2 regions of the Polaromonas sp. CG_9.11 genome follow, and region 1 is predicted to be linked to the other one. Evidence: riboswitches for the same ligand, from Rfam matches in the RefSeq annotation. Region 1 holds a riboswitch; the other holds the start of a gene.
The links. A riboswitch is a leader RNA that binds a small molecule or an ion and turns the genes downstream of it on or off. The one in region 1 is predicted to bind S-adenosylhomocysteine.

Region 1 (10,402 bases):
GGCGCCTGCTCGGCAATGGCGCGCAGCGTGGCGTCGTGAAAAATCACGAAGGCCGGCAGGTTGTGCTCGCGCGCCACCTCGGCACGCCAAGCCTTCAGGCGCGCCAGCCGTTCCAGCGCGCCGGCATTCAGCGTGGCTTCCGCCATGCCCTTGGCCGATGTTTTCTTCGCCGACGTTTTGCTGCCGCGTCTGGGTCGCTCGGCCTTGGCGCTGACGGCCTGCTGGCGCAGCAGCACATTGACTTCGCCCTTGAGCACCTGACGCGCATCGGGCAGCAGCAGCAGCGTGTTGAAGGCCTCGGCGTTGACCCGCACCAGGTTGCTGGCAATCAGCTGGCGCAGCACGCCGCGCCATTGCGGCTCGGCCAGATCGGCGCCGATGCCGAAGGTGCTGAGCTGGTCGTGGCCGTACTGGACGACTTTTTCGGTCGGTTTGCCGCGCAGGATGTCCATGATGTGGCCGGCGCCAAAGCTGATGCCGCTGGCTTGCTGCACGCGGTAGATGCAGCTCAGCATCTTGCGCGCCTCCTCGGTCGCGTCCCACACGGCCGGTGGATTCAAGCAGTTGTCGCAATTGCCGCAGGGCTGACTGTCCTCGCCAAAGTAGCCCAGCAGGCTGACGCGGCGGCAGCGCGTGCCTTCGGCCAGCGTCAGCAGCGCGTCGAGCTTGCCGCGCATCACGGCCTTGAATTCCTCGCTGGCGACTTCGCTGGTGTCGATCATCCGGCGCTGGTTCACCACGTCCTGCAGGCCATAGACCATCCAGGCGTCAGCGGGCAGCCCGTCACGGCCGGCACGGCCGGTTTCCTGGTAATAGCCTTCGATGTTTTTCGGCATGTCCAGGTGCGCGACGAAGCGCACATCGGGCTTGTCGATGCCCATGCCAAAGGCAATCGTCGCCACCATCACCATGCCGTCCTCGCGCAGGAAGCGGTCCTGGCGCTGCTGGCGCAGCTTGGCGTCCAGCCCGGCGTGGTAGGCCATCGCCTTGATGCCGGCGTCTTCGAGCATGCCGGCAATTTCCTCCACGCGTTTCCTGGACTGGCAATAGACAATGCCGGCTTCGGCGTCGTGCTCGGTCTGGATGAAACGCAGCAGCTGGCGCGTTGGCTCCAGCTTTTCGACGATGGTGTAGCGGATGTTGGGCCGGTCAAAGCTGCTGACGAACGCGCGTGCCTCTTCGAGCTTGAGCCGCTCGACCATGTCCTGGCGTGTCAGGTGGTCGGCGGTGGCCGTCAGCGCCATGCGCGGCACGTCGGGGAAGGTCTCGTGCAGCAGGCTCAAGGATCGGTATTCGGGCCGGAAGTCGTGGCCCCACTGGCTCACGCAATGGGCCTCGTCAATCGCAAACAGGCTGAGCAGTCCGCGCGCGTGCAAGGAGGACAGCAGGCCCTTCATGCGCGGCGTGTTGATGCGCTCGGGCGCGGCGTAGAGCAGCGTCAGTTCGTTGCGCAGCAACTGTTTTTCCAGCGCGCTGCTTTCCTCGTAGGTCTGGGTGGAATTGAGGAAGGCCGCCGAGACGCCGGCTTCGAGCAGCGCGCCGACCTGGTCGTGCATCAGCGCAATCAGTGGCGAGATCACGACGGTCACGCCATGCCCGGCGTTTTGCCGCACGATGGCCGGAATCTGGTAGCACAGCGACTTGCCGCCGCCGGTCGGCATCAGGACCAGCGCGTCGCCGCCTTGAACGACGTGTTCCACGATGGCCCGCTGCGGACCACGAAAGTCGCTGTAGCCAAACACCTGGCCGAGCACGTCCAGCGGCGTGGGCTGGGAGGAGGAAATGGGCAATGAGGACAAGGGCAGGCCAGACAGGTGAGCGGTGTAAATAATCCGGATCGCTATGAAAAAAATAGCTGTTCGTGCAAGTCAGGCATGCGCAAAAGACATTTTCAACCAATTTTTTCAAAAACAGCCTTTGCAGCGCTTGCCTGGGGGCTGCGCTCCGTCATTCTGGCCGGATGCCGGTTCAGGTTGGTCTTCATCCAACGCCAACAGGCTATTGCCGTATTGTCAGGGAAAGTCAACGGCCATGAACCCCGTCCTAAAATGCATGCCATGAAGCCGATACCCTACACCCGCGCCGCACAACTCCCCGCCCTTCTGGCGCAACGCATCTTGATTCTTGACGGCGCGATGGGCACCATGATCCAGCGCTTCAAGCTCAATGAAGCGCAGTACCGGGGCGAGCGCTTCAAGGACTTTCACAAGGACGTGAAAGGCAACAACGAGCTGCTCAGCCTGACGCGGCCCGACGTGATCCGCGACATCCACGAAGGCTACCTAGCCGCCGGTGCCGACCTGATCGAAACCAACACCTTTGGCGCCACGACCATCGCCCAGGCCGATTACGACATGGCCGACCTGGCGTTGGAAATGAACCATGAATCGGCGCGGCTGGCCCGTGCCGCCTGTGACAAGTTTTCAACGCCCGACAAGCCGCGCTTTGTCGTCGGTACGCTCGGTCCCACGCCCAAGACCGCCAGCATCAGCCCCGACGTGAACGACGCGAGTGCGCGCAACACCAGTTTCGAGGAACTTCGCAAAGCCTATTACGAGCAGACCGAGGCGCTGGTCAGGGGCGGCAGCGACGTGCTGATGGTGGAGACGATTTTCGACACGCTCAATGCCAAGGCGGCGCTGTTTGCCATCGACGAGTATTTTGACAATTCGGGCGAACGCCTGCCACTGATCATCAGCGGCACGGTGACCGATGCCTCGGGCCGCATCCTGAGCGGCCAGACGGTGACCGCCTTCTGGCACAGCGTGCGCCACGCCGAGCCGCTGGCCGTGGGCCTGAACTGCGCGCTGGGCGCGGCGCTGATGCGCCCCTACATCCAGGAGCTGGCCAAGGCCGCACCCGACACCTTCATCAGCTGCTATCCGAATGCCGGCCTGCCCAATCCGATGAGCGACACCGGTTTTGACGAAACGCCTGACGTGACTTCGCGCCTGCTGCACGAGTTTGCCGCCGAAGGGCTGGTCAACATTGTGGGCGGGTGTTGCGGCACCACGCCCGAACATATTCAGGCGATTGCCCGGTCAGTAGCGCTGGTCGGCGGTCGCAAGCTGCAGCGCGGTGTTTTCTACGCCGAAGCGGCTTGAGGGCTGGCTGAGCCTGCGGCGCCGCTCTGGCGGTGACGGCGCATGCTTGCCGACCCATCCGGTGTGGCGTTGCTTTGCCTTGGGGTGCTGCCACACAGGCTGCAGCTTTGCGCCTGATCTCGGACTGATTTGAAAACGGATTCAAGCGTCGGGCCGTGATCCAATCTCCTGCTCCATCGCCTGTGTCAGCTGGACGTACATCTTGAGCTTGCCGGTCACCTCGCGCAGGCGCGTTCCAATGCGCAGCGACACGGCCAGCAGCAGTTTGGCAGCAACTCCGGGGTTTTCCTCCATCAGACGGTTCAGGGCCTCGCGCGTCAGGATGGCGCAGCGCAACTGCGTGGCGGCAACACAGCTGGCGTAGCGGGGCAGGCCGTCGAACATGCCCAGCTCGCCAATCAGGCTGCCCGGGCCCAGCACAGTGATGACGATGGGTTCGACGCGGCTGACCACCAGTGTTTCCACCGTCACTTCGCCATTGAGCAGCAGCATCAGGAATCCGGTGTCGCGGGCATCGCCTTCGCGGATGAAGACCGTGCCTTTGGCCACGATTTGCGGCTGCATGTAGCGCACCACCATGCGCGCCTCTGGCATCGTCAGCTGCATCAGGGCTGTGGGCGCCACCAGCAACTGGGCTGCCAGGTCGGCCGCTTCCGAGCCTTCGGTGGCGTCGTGCCGTGGACCTGCCGAAGGGACGCTTTTTTTTCTGAAGAAGGTGCTTAGCATGGGTCAACCCGGTGGAATTTGATCGCTGGCAACCTGCCTGCCGACATTGGTGCTTAAAATCGAGCTTAACTCAAGGAGCGTTGCAGCGAAACATCGTTTCGTCAGGCTTGGGTAAACAGGGCGCAAAGCGTTCTTTTTGGCAACGACGCTCACCTTTGTTCCAAGGTGAGCCATGTCCGCAATTCAAACTACCCCGCAACTCGCCCCGCATGTCCCGCCCATGAAGCTGTCCGGCCTGGAGCCGGTCACGGTTGGCGCCGATTCTCTGTTCGTCAACATCGGCGAGCGCACCAATGTCACCGGCTCCAAGGCTTTCGCCCGCATGATTTTGAACGGCGACTATGAACAGGCGCTGACAGTTGCCCGCCAGCAGGTCGAAAACGGTGCGCAAATCATCGACATCAACATGGACGAGGCCATGCTCGACAGCCAGGCCGCCATGGTGCGTTTCCTGAACCTGATCGCCGGCGAGCCTGACATTGCGCGCGTGCCCATCATGATCGACAGCTCCAAGTGGAGTGTGATCGAGGCCGGACTGCGCTGCATCCAGGGCAAGGGCATCGTCAACTCGATTTCGATGAAGGAGGGCATTGAGGGCTTCAAGCAGCAGGCCAAGCTGCTCAAGCGTTACGGCGCCGCTGCCGTCGTCATGGCGTTTGACGAGCAGGGCCAGGCTGACACCTACGAGCGAAAAATCACCATTTGCGAGCGCGCCTACCGCGTGCTGGTCGACGAGATCGGCTTTGCGCCCGAAGACATCATTTTTGACCCCAACATCTTTGCCATTGCCACCGGCATCGACGAGCACAACAACTACGCGGTCGACTTCATCAACGCCACCCGCTGGATCAAGGCCAACCTGCCCGGCGCCAAGGTCTCGGGCGGCGTGTCCAACGTGTCCTTCAGCTTTCGTGGCAACGACCCGGTGCGCGAAGCGATTCACACGGTCTTTCTGTACCACGCGATCCAGGCCGGCATGGACATGGGCATCGTCAACGCCGGCATGATGGGCGTCTACGACGACCTGGAGCCGGTGCTGCGCGAGCGCGTCGAGGACGTGGTGCTGAATCGCCAGCCCGTCTACAAGGACGGCGAGGAACACCTGACGCCCGGCGAGCGCCTGATTGAAGTGGCCGAAACGGCCAAGAGCGGTGCGCGCGACGACAGCAAGAAATACGAATGGCGCGCACTGCCGATACGCGCGCGGCTGTCGCACGCACTGGTGCATGGCCTGAACGAGTTCATCACCGAAGACACCGAAGAGATGTACCAGGCGATCCTTGCCGGCGACGGACGGCCGCTGCATGTCATCGAAGGCCCGCTGATGGACGGCATGAACGTCGTTGGCGACCTGTTTGGCCAGGGCAAGATGTTCCTGCCGCAGGTGGTCAAAAGCGCCCGCGTGATGAAGCAGGCCGTGGCGCACCTGCTGCCCTACATCGAGGCCGAAAAGCTGGTGCTGCAGGCCGCCGGCGGCGACGTCAAGACCAAGGGGAAGATCATCATCGCCACCGTCAAGGGCGACGTGCACGACATCGGCAAGAACATCGTCACGGTGGTGCTGCAGTGCAACAACTTTGAAGTGGTGAACATGGGCGTGATGGTGCCGTGCCACGAGATTCTGGCGCTGGCCAAGGCCGAGGGCGCCGACATCGTCGGCCTGTCGGGACTGATCACGCCCAGCCTGGAGGAAATGCAGTACGTCGCCAGCGAGATGCAAAAGGACGACCATTTCCGCCTCAACAACATTCCGCTGCTGATTGGCGGCGCCACCTGCAGCCGCGTGCACACGGCGGTGAAGATTTCGCCGCACTACGAAGGCCCGGTGGTGTACGTGCCCGATGCTTCGCGCAGCGTCAGCGTGGCGCAAAGCCTGCTGTCTGACAACGCCGCCAAATACATCGCCGAGCTGAACGCCGACTACGACAAGGTGCGCACCCAGCACGCCAACAAAAAGCAGGTGCCGATGTGGCCACTGGCCAAGGCGCGCGCCAATGCCACGGTGATGGACTGGGCCAGCTACACGCCCCCCGTGCCCAAATTCGTTGGCCGGCGTGTGTTCAAGAATTTTGACCTGGCCGAACTCGCCGAGTTCATCGACTGGGGACCGTTCTTCCAGACCTGGGACCTGGCCGGCCCGTTCCCGGCGATCCTGAAGGACGAGGTGGTTGGCGTCGAAGCGGTGCGCGTCTATGCCGACGCCAGGCGCATGCTCAAGCGGCTGATCGAGGGCCGCTGGCTCACCGCCAACGGCGTGATGGCCCTGCTGCCGGCCAACAGCGTCGGCGACGACATCGAGATCTACACCGACGAGTCGCGCAGCGAAGTCGCCATGACCTGGAACGGCCTGCGCCAGCAGACCGAAAAAACAGCCGTTGACGGCGTGATGCGCCCCAGCCGCTGCCTGTCCGACTTTGTCGCGCCCAAGCTGCTGACGCCTGAATTGATAGCTTCTCGCGCCCTTGCAGTGGGCGTAAAGGGCCAAAATAGCTCAAAAATTGCCGATTACATCGGTGTTTTTGCCGTCACCGCCGGCCTGGGCGCCGAGAAAAAGGAAAAGCAGTTCGTGGCCGAGCATGACGACTATTCATCGATCATGTTCAAGTCGCTCGCCGACCGCCTGGCCGAAGCTTTTGCCGAAGCCCTGCACCAGCGGGTCCGGCAGGATTTGTGGGGCTACGTGCCGGCCGAGTCGCTCGACAAGGACGCGCTGATTGCTGAAAAATACCAGGGCATCCGCCCCGCACCCGGCTACCCGGCCTGCCCGGACCACAGTGCTAAGAAGGAAATGTTCGCGTTGCTCCACGCCGACGACATCGGCATGGCGCTGACGGAAAGCCTGGCCATGACGCCTGCGGCCAGTGTCAGCGGTTTTTACCTGAGCCATCCCGAGAGCACCTATTTCAGCGTCGGCAAGATTGGCGATGACCAGCTCCAGGACCTCGCCCAGCGTCGCGGCACCCGGGCCGAAGACCTGCAGCGCCTGCTGGCGCCCAACCTGTAATTTCCGCAAACGCAAACGCAAACGCAAACGCAAACGCAAACGCGCACCGCACCTGCAGTGCTGCCCTCCAGCCGGCAGCTTCGCGTCGGGTTCGCGCTGCCCGTGCGAGCCGGAACCACGCCGTCTTTCAGTGCGCCGCCTTCAATGCGCGCCGGTACTGCACCGCCTCGGCCACATGCGTCACCTGCACGGTTTTGGCGCCGGCCAGGTCGGCAATGGTGCGCGCCACCTTCAGGCAGCGGTGAATGCCCCGGCCTGACCAGCCCAGCCGCGTTGCCGCCACATTGAGGAACTTGGCCGCTGCCGGGTCCAGCTGGCACTGCGCATCGATGGCCTGGCCGTCGAGCGCCTGGTTGGCGCTGCCCTGCCGGGCCATCGCGCGTTCCCTGGCCTGCACCACCCGGCTGCGCACCGCCTCGGTGGATTCGCCCGGCGCCGCGTTCACCAGCTCATCGGCGGCCAGGCTGCCGACTTCCACATGCAGGTCGATGCGGTCAAGCAGCGGCCCGCTGAGCTTTCCCTGGTAGCGTGACACGACCTCGGGCGAGCAGCGGCAGGCGCGCAGTCTGGAGCCCAGGTAGCCGCAGGGGCAGGGGTTCATGGCAGCGATCAGCTGGAAGCGTGCCGGGAATTCCGCGCGCTGCGCGGCACGCGAAATCGTGATGTGGCCCGACTCCAGCGGTTCGCGCAGCGCTTCCAGTGCGGCGCGGGGAAACTCCGGAAGCTCGTCCAGAAACAGCACGCCCCGGTGCGCCAGCGAGATTTCACCCGGGCGTGGTGGCGAGCCGCCGCCCACCAGCGCCACCGCGCTGGCTGTGTGGTGCGGCGCGCAGGTCGGACGCACAGCCCAGTGGTCCAGCGTGAAGCGCCCGCCCAGCGAGGCGACGGCAGCGGTTTCCAGTGCTTCCTCCGTCGTCATGGCCGGCAGCAGGCCGGCAAAGCGCTGCGCCAGCATCGACTTGCCCGAACCCGGCGCGCCGACCATCAAAAGGCTGTGCCCGCCGGCCGCTGCAATTTCCAGCGCGCGGCGGGCGGCGGCCTGGCCCTTGACATCGGCCAGGTCTGGATAGGCAGGCTGCCGTGACGGCGCGGTGGACGCCACGCGCGTCCAGCCGTCACCGGCTTCGGGAAGGGCATCGCCTGGCAAAAACTGCCGGACCACGTCGAGCAGATGCTGCGCGCGGTACACCTCGGCTTGCGGCACCAGCGCGGCCTCCTGCGCGCTGCCTTCGGGCAGCACCAGCCGGGGCAACGGTTCCGGCGTACCACGCGCCGGCCGGGCAATGGCCACGCTCATGGCCAGGGAACCGCGAACCGGCCGCAGGTCGCCGCCCAGCGACAGCTCGCCGGCAAACTCATACCCCGCCAGCTTGCGCGCGTCAATCTGGCCGCTGGCGGCCAGGATGCCCAGCGCAATCGGCAGGTCAAAGCGGCCCGAGTCCTTGGGCAGGTCGGCCGGCGCCAGGTTCACCGTGATGCGCTTGTTGGCGGGAAATTCCAGCCCGGCATTCTGGATCGCCGAGCGCACCCGCTCGCGCGCTTCCTTGACTTCGGTATCGGCCAGTCCGACCAGCGTGAAACTCGGCAGGCCGTTGGCGAGGTGCACTTCAACGCACACCGGACGCGCTTCAAGCCCCAGCAAGGCACGGCTGTGCACTAAAGACAGGCTCATTCGGTGACTTCCTTATAAATGCATCAATGTTGTGCGTTGCAATTGCATCAAAATGGTGCGTAACAGCTTGTAAGTCTCTAGCGTAACCCGGTAGCCGATGAAATCCGCCAAGCGTTTTCGGGCGAGCAAAAAATAGCTGGCACGGTCCCTGCTAAACAAGTTCCGCCAACCTTAAAAAATTTTCGGGGATTCCATGAAATCAAGCTTCGTCACCCTCGTTGATAGCGGCCGCTTTCGCATCAAGAACACGCTGGACGTGATGCTTACAACAACCCTGTAATGCGTCGGCAGCGCCATCGGACTGCTGCCTCGTCATTCATCCTGGAGGAAAACTGAAATGAAACTCATCACTGCCATCATCAAACCGTTCAAGCTGGACGAGGTGCGCGAAGCCCTCTCCGGCATGGGCGTGCAGGGCATCACCGTGACCGAGGTCAAGGGCTTTGGCCGTCAGAAGGGCCATACCGAGCTGTACCGGGGCGCCGAGTACGTCGTCGACTTCTTGCCCAAGGTCAAGATCGAAGCGGCTGTGTCCGATGACCTGGTGGAACGCGTGATTGAAGCCATCGAAACCTCGGCCCGCACCGGCAAGATCGGCGACGGCAAGGTTTTTGTGTACGACCTTGAGCAGGTCGTGCGCATCCGCACCGGCGAAACCGGCAAGGAAGCGCTCTGACATCACTCCCCTGAAAAAAAAGAGAAACATTGCCATGAAAAAAATGATTGCTTCCCTCCTGCTGGGACTGAGCTTGCTGGGCACGGGCGCATTCGCTCTGGCGCAGACCCCGGCACAGGCGCCTGCCGCTGCCGCATCTGCCCCGGCTGAAGCCAGTCCCGATGCCGCCGCCGCACCCACCGTGCCCGCTGCCGCGGCCGCACCTGCCGCCGCCACAGCAGCTCCGGGCGCCGAGGCCGCCGCTGCGCCGGCCCCTGTTCCCAACAAGGGCGACACGGCCTGGATGATGGTCTCGACAATCCTGGTGATATTGATGGTCGTGCCTGGCCTGGCGCTGTTCTACGGCGGCCTGGTGCGCAGCAAGAACATGCTGTCGGTGCTGATGCAGGTCATGGTGACGTTCTCATTGATCGTCGTGCTCTGGTTCATCTACGGCTACAGCCTGGCCTTCACCGAGGGCAGCGCTTTCATCGGCGGCTTTGACCGGTTGTTCATGAAAGGCATCTGGGACAACGCCGCGGGCACGTTTGCCAGCGCGGCCACGTTCAGCAAAGGCGTCGTGATCCCCGAGATCGTCTTTGCCGCCTTCCAGGCCACCTTCGCCGGCATCACCTGCACCCTGATCGTCGGCGCCTTCGCCGAGCGCATCAAGTTCTCCGCCGTGCTGCTCTTCATGGTGATCTGGTTCACCTTCAGCTATGCGCCGATGGCGCACATGGTCTGGTTCTGGATGGGGCCTGATGCCTACACCGGCAAGGAAGTGGTCGATGCGATGAACGGCAAGGCCGGCTACATCTGGCAGTCGGGCGCGCTGGACTTTGCCGGCGGCACCGTGGTGCACATCAATGCAGCCGTGGCCGGCCTGGTCGGCGCCTTCATGGTCGGCAAGCGCATCGGCTATGGCAAGGAAGCCATGGCGCCGCACAGCCTGACGCTGACCATGGTCGGTGCCTCGCTGCTGTGGGTGGGCTGGTTCGGTTTCAATGCCGGCTCGGCCTTGGAAGCCAACGGCTTTGCCGCCCTGGCCTTCATCAACACGCTGGGCGCAACGGCCGCAGCCGTGCTGGCCTGGTGCCTCGGCGAGGCGCTGATGCGCGGCAAGGCGTCGATGCTGGGCGCTGCCTCGGGCGCCGTGGCCGGCCTCGTGGCCATCACCCCGGCAGCCGGCAACGTCGGCATCGGCGGCGGCCTGGTGATTGGCTTTGTCGCCGGTTTTGCCT
Region 2 (6,467 bases), on a different contig from region 1:
CGGCAGGGCTGCCGACCACGAACGATCAGGCGCTATCAACAAAATAGCTGCTTACACCTGCGCCCATTGCGCAAAAGCCCTGAAAGGCTTGTAAAACCAGCTGACGCGCAGGTGACAGCGCTTCAGGTGTTGCCCTGATGTGGTTGGAGCCAAGGTGACGCATCATCAGGGTTTCGCCAACCGCCAGACTTTTAAGGAGACGCTTACATGCAACGCCGCCAACTACTCCAATCCGCTGCCGTCCTGGCCGTTCCCGCGCTGGGTTCGCTGGGCGCCGCCTTCGCCCAGGCCCAGGGCTTTCCGGTCCGGCCGATCAAGCTCATCGTTGCCTTTCCAGCCGGTGGGCCGACCGACATCACCATGCGCTCGCTGGCCGAAAACGCGTCGAAAATCCTCGGCCAGCCGGTCATCATCGACAACAAGCCCGGTGCCGGCGGCACGCTGCCGGCGCAGCAGCTGCAGACCGCGCCAGCCGACGGCTACACGCTCGCGCAGATTCCGCTGGGCGTGTTCCGCCTGCCCTACACCACCAAGATCAACTGGGACCCGGTCAAGGACATCAGCTATGTGCTCAACATCACCGGCTATGCCTTTGGCATCGTCGTGCCGGCCGACTCGCCGTTCAAGACCTGGGCCGACTTGGTCGCCTATGCCAAGGCCAATCCGGGCAAGCTGACCTACGGCTCGACCGGCACGCTGACCAGTCCGCACCTGACCACCGAGCTGATCGCGCAAAAGGCCGGCATCGAACTGCAGCACATTCCCTACAAGGGCAGCGCCGACCTCATGCTGGCGGTGCTCAGCGGCCAGCTGATGGCGGCGGCCGACAGCACCGGCTTTGCGCCGCAGGTCGAGGCCGGCAAGCTGCGGGTGCTCAACACCTGGGGCGACAAGCGGCTGGACAAGTTTCCGAATGCGCCGACGCTCAAGGAACTGGGCTACGACATTGTGCAGAACTCGCCCTTCGGCATTGGCGCGCCCAAGAACACGCCGCCCGAGGTGGTCAGGCGGCTGCACGATGCGTTCAAGAAAGCCATGGAAGAACCCAGCTACGTGACGGCGCTGGGCCGCTACGACATGCAGCCCAACTACATGGGCACGGCCGACTACAGCAAGTTTGCGCAGGAAACCTTCCTGAAGGAAAAGGCGCTGGTCGAAAAGCTGGGGCTGGGCAAGCCGTCCTGACGCGGTCCGCTACCGCTTCAAGCGGTACGGGCTGCCAGCACGGCCGCCGCCACTTCGGCAAAGCCGGCGCCGCGCTCGCCCCGGGTGATGTAGCGCGGCAGGTGGCTGAGCTGCGCCTCAAAGCGCCGCACATTGGCCACGCCGATGCTGTTGCCGAAGGCCTCGAACATCCGCTGGTCGTTGGTCGAGTCGCCGACGTAAACCCAGCGGTCCCTTTCGGCTTCCAGGTCGCGTCCCAGCAACTCGCGAACGATCCAGCCCGCGCCCTGCAGCTTGTCGTGGTCGCCCAGCCAGCCGTTGATGTGGATCGAGCTGACGGTGGCATTCAAGCCTTCGCTGCGCATGATGCGCACCACATCGGCAACCTGCGCCATGTCCAGGTGCTCGAATTCGCTGTGGTCGATGGCGATGTCGGTTTCCCGCCCGGGCGAGTCGGTGGCGCGGCGGGCATCCGGCAGTTCGCGCTCGATGCGCGCCAGCACCGCCTGCAGGCGCGCCAGGTTGGCCGCGCGGGTTGATGCATCCGATTGGTATATTTTTGATAGCGCCTGGCGCCCGCCAGCCGTGCGGAAAATGCCTTTTTTATTGTTAACCAAGGCCACGGCGCCGTTCTCGGCCACGATGGCATCGACCGGCCAGGCCAGCGCAAAGGGTTCGCTCCAGCCCACTGGCCGGCCGGTGATGGCCATGACGTCAAGGCCGGCGCTTTTCAGGGCGGTCAGTGCAGCCAGCGCGTCGGGCGTGATGGCGCCTTCGGTGGTCAGGGTGTCGTCAATGTCGGTGAAAACGCCGGTGATTCGGCTGCGACGGTCCATTGGCCAGTGTTCAAGTGCTTGCATCGGTTCATTTTGGCATGCAGGCTTTTGTCGGGATGCGCGGCCTGGTTTGACGTGTTCTGTACAATGCACCCTCTCCTGAGGAGCGTTGCAACCCACGGCATGTGGTCTAGGCTCAGGACTTTTTCTTGCAACCACGCTCACCCGCATGTGCCTTGATGCCGGGTGAGTGAATTCCACACTTTCCTTCACAAGCCCTGCGGTCGTGGCTATTTTGCCCGCTTGACCCTGATTTTGGAGAGACCCAAATGAACGCCGTTTTGAAGACCATCCTGAATACCGACCACATCATCGCCGACTTGACCCTGGCCGCGTGGGGACGCAAGGAACTGAAGATTGCCGAGACCGAAATGCCCGGCCTGATGGCGATTCGCCAGGAATTTGCCGCTGCCCAGCCGCTCAAAGGCGCACGCATCACCGGCTCGCTGCACATGACGATCCAGACCGGCGTGCTGATCGAAACGCTGCAGGCGCTGGGCGCCGAAGTGCGCTGGGCATCGTGCAACATTTTCTCGACGCAGGACCATGCCGCCGCCGCGATTGCCGCCGAAGGCACGCCAGTGTTCGCCATCAAGGGCGAAACCCTGGCCGATTACTGGGACTACACGCACCGCATTTTCGAGTTCACTGGCCACAAAGGCACGCCGGAAGAAGGCCCGAACATGATCCTGGACGACGGCGGCGATGCGACGCTGCTGATGCACCTGGGCGCCCAGGCTGAAACCGATGCCAGCGTGATCTCCCGGCCCGGCAGCGAAGAGGAAATCTGTCTGTTCGCCGCCATCAAGGCCAAGCTGGCAAAAGACCCGACCTGGTACAGCCGCCGCCTGAAAAACATCATCGGCGTGACCGAGGAAACCACCACCGGCGTGCTGCGCCTGAATGAAATGTCGGTCAAGGGCACGCTGGCGTTTCGCGCCATCAATGTGAACGATTCGGTCACCAAGTCCAAGTTCGACAACCTCTACGGCTGCCGCGAGTCGCTGGTCGATGCCATCAAGCGCGCCACCGACGTGATGATCGCCGGCAAGGTTGCCGTGGTTGCCGGCTACGGCGACGTGGGCAAGGGCTCGGCCCAAGCGCTGCGCGCGCTGAGCGCCCAGGTCTGGGTGACCGAGATCGACCCGATCAACGCGCTGCAAGCCGCCATGGAGGGCTACAAGGTCGTGACCATGGAATACGCCGCCGACAAGTGCGACATCTTCGTCTCCGCCACCGGCAACAAGAACGTCATCACCTATGACCACATGGCGGCCATGAAAGACCAGGCCATCGTTTGCAACATCGGCCATTTCGACAACGAAATCGACGTGGTGGCGCTGGAAAAATGCACCTGGGAAGAAATCAAGCCGCAGGTGGACCATGTGATCTTCCCGGACGGCAAGCGCATCATCCTGCTGGCCAAGGGCCGCCTCGTGAACCTGGGCTGCGGCACCGGCCACCCGAGCTTCGTGATGTCGTCGAGCTTTGCCAACCAGACGATTGCCCAGATCGAGCTGTTCACCAAACAGGCTGAATACGACGCCGGCAAGGTCTATGTGTTGCCAAAGCACCTTGACGAAAAAGTCGCCCGCCTGCACCTGAAAAAGGTCGGCGCCATGCTGTCCGAACTGAGCGACGAGCAGGCCGCGTACATTGGCGTGTCCAAAGCCGGCCCGTACAAAGCCAACACCTACCGCTATTGAAGTGGTTGGCGTCCCCTGCATCACGGTGCGGGGGGTTTTTAAGCCATATTGGCCTCCGGCGCATGCTGTGCATGCGTTGTCAGCTATCAAGATGATAGTTTCATTTCCCTGCACGCAACCTTGACGTTGCCCGAACCTATGCGCGCTGATCTATTTCTTGTCGAACACGGCCATGCCACCACCCGTTCCCAGGCCCAGCGCCTGATTGCCTCTGGCGTGCACTGGCGGGTTGACGAGGCGGTGGCGTGGAAAAAAATCGCCAAGAACGGCGACGAGATTCCCGCCGCTGCCGAACTGCAACTGCTTGACACCACCGAAGCGAAATACATCTCGCGCGGCGGCCTCAAGCTTGAAGGTGCACTGAAGGCTACCGGCCTGAAGGTGAGTGGCCTGCGCTGCCTCGACATCGGACAGTCCACCGGCGGCTTCACCGACTGCCTGCTGCAGCACGGCGCTGCGCAGGTCGTGGGTGTCGATGTCGGCCATGGTCAGTTGCACGACAGCCTGCGCAGCGACGAGCGCGTGGTCTGCATCGAGGGGGTGAATGCGCGGTCGCTGACAGCCGACGAACTGAGCGAGCATTACCGCCGCGCCTTGCATGGCCGCAGCCTGGGTGACGATGCGTTTGCCGATGTCGAGGAAGACGGCTACAGCGACCAGGACATGGACGGGTTCGATCCGGTGTTCGACTTCCTGACAGGCGACCTGTCCTTTATCTCGCTGACGCTGGTGCTGCCCGCCGTGGCGCGCCTGCTCAAGGCCGACGGCCAGCTGTTGATGCTGGTCAAGCCGCAGTTCGAGCTGCAGCCCGGCCAGATCGGCAAGGGCGGCATCGTGCGCGACGCGGTGCATTTCGAGTTTGTGGAAAAGCGCCTGCGCGATGCCTGTGCCGCTTTGGGGCTGGAGGTCAAGGGCTGGCTGGCGTCGCCGATTGCCGGCGGCGACGGCAACCGCGAATTCTTCATCCATGCCCAGAAGGGCCACGAAGTAGAAGGCGAAGACCAGCCACTGGCCGCCGCGCCAAAACGACAAGTTGCCAAGCGCGTGTCGCGCAGCGAAATGCGCGCCTCCCGCGAGCCGCACGAAGACTCCGAGGCGGCCGAGGCCGCGCATGCCGGCCAGCATGGCCCGGCCAAGCGGCGCGGCAAGAAAGCCGACGACAACGCCACCAGCGACTAGAAAGCCCGCAATGAACATTCCGGTCAGTTTTGAATTTTTCCCGCCCAAGACCCCCGAGGGCGTCGGCAAACTGTGCCTGACGCGCCAGGCGCTGTACGCCTGCCAGCCCGAGTTTTGCTCGGTCACGTTTGGCGCCGGCGGCTCGACGCAAGAGGGCACCTTCAGCACCGTCAAGGCTATTCTTGACGAGGGCGAGGCCGCCGCTTGCCACTTCTCGTGCGTGGGCGCCACCCAGGCGACAGTTCGCGAACAGCTGGCTGCCTTGCGAGCCATGGGCGTCAAGCGGCTGGTAGCCTTGCGCGGCGACCTGCCCAGTGGCTATGGCGCGGGCGGCGAGTTCCATTACGCCAGCGACCTGGTGGCCTTCATCCGGCGTGAGACTGGCGATGCCTTTCACATCGAGGTGGCCGCCTACCCGGAAATCCATCCGCAGGCCAAATCCGCCGACGCCGACCTGCAGGCCTTTGCGGCCAAGGTCAGGGCCGGCGCCGATTCGGCGATCACCCAGTATTTTTTCAACGCCGACGCCTATTTCCGCTTTGTCGACGACGTGCAGCGCCTGGGCGCCGACGTGCCGGTGGTGCCGGGCATCATGCCGATCACCAATGGGGCCCAGCTGATGCGCTTTTCGGACGCCTGCGGGGCCGAAATTCCGCGCTGGATCCGCCTGCGGCTCCAGGGCTTTGGCGACGACACGGCGTCGATCAGGAGCTTTGGCCTGGACGTGATGACCGACCTGTGCGACCAGTTGCGCACGGCGGGTGTGCCGGGCATTCATTTTTATACGATGAACCAGGCGGCAGCGACGTCCGAGATCATTCGCCGGTTGACGCCGGCCTGATGGCGGGGCAGGTCTTCGCTTTCCAGGCTGCCGTCAAGTGCTGGCTGGCGGCAGGTTGTCTTGCACTGCTGGCTGGCTGCGTCACGCCACCTGAACCGCCAGTGCCGGCTGACACGGCACTGGTTTTATCTCCTACGGCGTCCACGGCGTCGACGCCTGCAACGCCTTCATTGGCGCCTGTCGCCGAAACGCCGCGGCCGTCACGCCTGACGGATTTCATTGCCAGGCGCTTTCGCCGGCAAATCGAGTCCGCCGTGCCTGCCGTCGAGGCTGAAACGCCAGCGATGCCAGACATGCCGGTGGATGAAAAATACCAGTTCACCGGCGAAGACGCCCGCGAACTCGAGCGCGGCCACGCTTCGTGGTATGGCGCGCGGTTCCATGGCCGCCGCACCGCCAGCGGCGAAAACTACGACAAATATGCGCTGACGGCGGCGCACAAGACGCTGCCTTTCGGCACCATCGTGCGGGTGCGCAGCCTGGCGCTGGGCCGCGAGGTCGATGTGCGCATCAACGACCGGGGACCGTTTTCCCCGGGTCGGGTGATTGACGTGAGCCAGGCCGCTGCCGAGGCGCTGGGGCTGGTGGGCGCTGGCATTGCCGAGGTGTCGCTGAACGTCGCCAACAGTCCCGGCGACACCACACCTTCGCGTTCACGCAAGAAAAGCGCGCCGCGCCACGCTGCACGCAAGCCTGCCGACCCCTACCGCCACTAGTCTTTCTGCCGCTTCATTCGGTTGA

Region 2: linked by a shared signal. The riboswitch ahead of ahcY (adenosylhomocysteinase) and the one ahead of metH (methionine synthase) in region 1 are both predicted to bind S-adenosylhomocysteine.

What each region holds. Positions count from the first base shown of each region.
Region 1 is NZ_JADOVE010000006.1:46,993-57,394, forward strand. Features, by position in the region: gene recQ (DNA helicase RecQ) at 1-1,799, opposite strand, end outside; gene IWX85_RS06750 (homocysteine S-methyltransferase family protein) at 2,058-3,104, shown strand; gene IWX85_RS06755 (cyclic nucleotide-binding domain-containing protein) at 3,246-3,830, opposite strand; S-adenosyl-L-homocysteine riboswitch at 3,897-3,988, shown strand; gene metH (methionine synthase) at 4,003-6,834, shown strand; gene IWX85_RS06765 (YifB family Mg chelatase-like AAA ATPase) at 6,962-8,506, opposite strand; gene glnK (P-II family nitrogen regulator) at 8,844-9,182, shown strand; gene IWX85_RS06775 (ammonium transporter) at 9,217-10,402, shown strand, end outside.
Region 2 is NZ_JADOVE010000007.1:115,602-122,068, forward strand. Features, by position in the region: partial or broken gene IWX85_RS07915 (class I SAM-dependent DNA methyltransferase) at 1-47, shown strand, start outside; gene IWX85_RS07920 (tripartite tricarboxylate transporter substrate binding protein) at 208-1,185, shown strand; gene IWX85_RS07925 (HAD family hydrolase) at 1,203-2,024, opposite strand; S-adenosyl-L-homocysteine riboswitch at 2,096-2,170, shown strand; gene ahcY (adenosylhomocysteinase) at 2,270-3,706, shown strand; gene IWX85_RS07935 (TlyA family RNA methyltransferase) at 3,845-4,885, shown strand; gene metF (methylenetetrahydrofolate reductase [NAD(P)H]) at 4,896-5,726, shown strand; gene IWX85_RS07945 (septal ring lytic transglycosylase RlpA family protein) at 5,726-6,442, shown strand.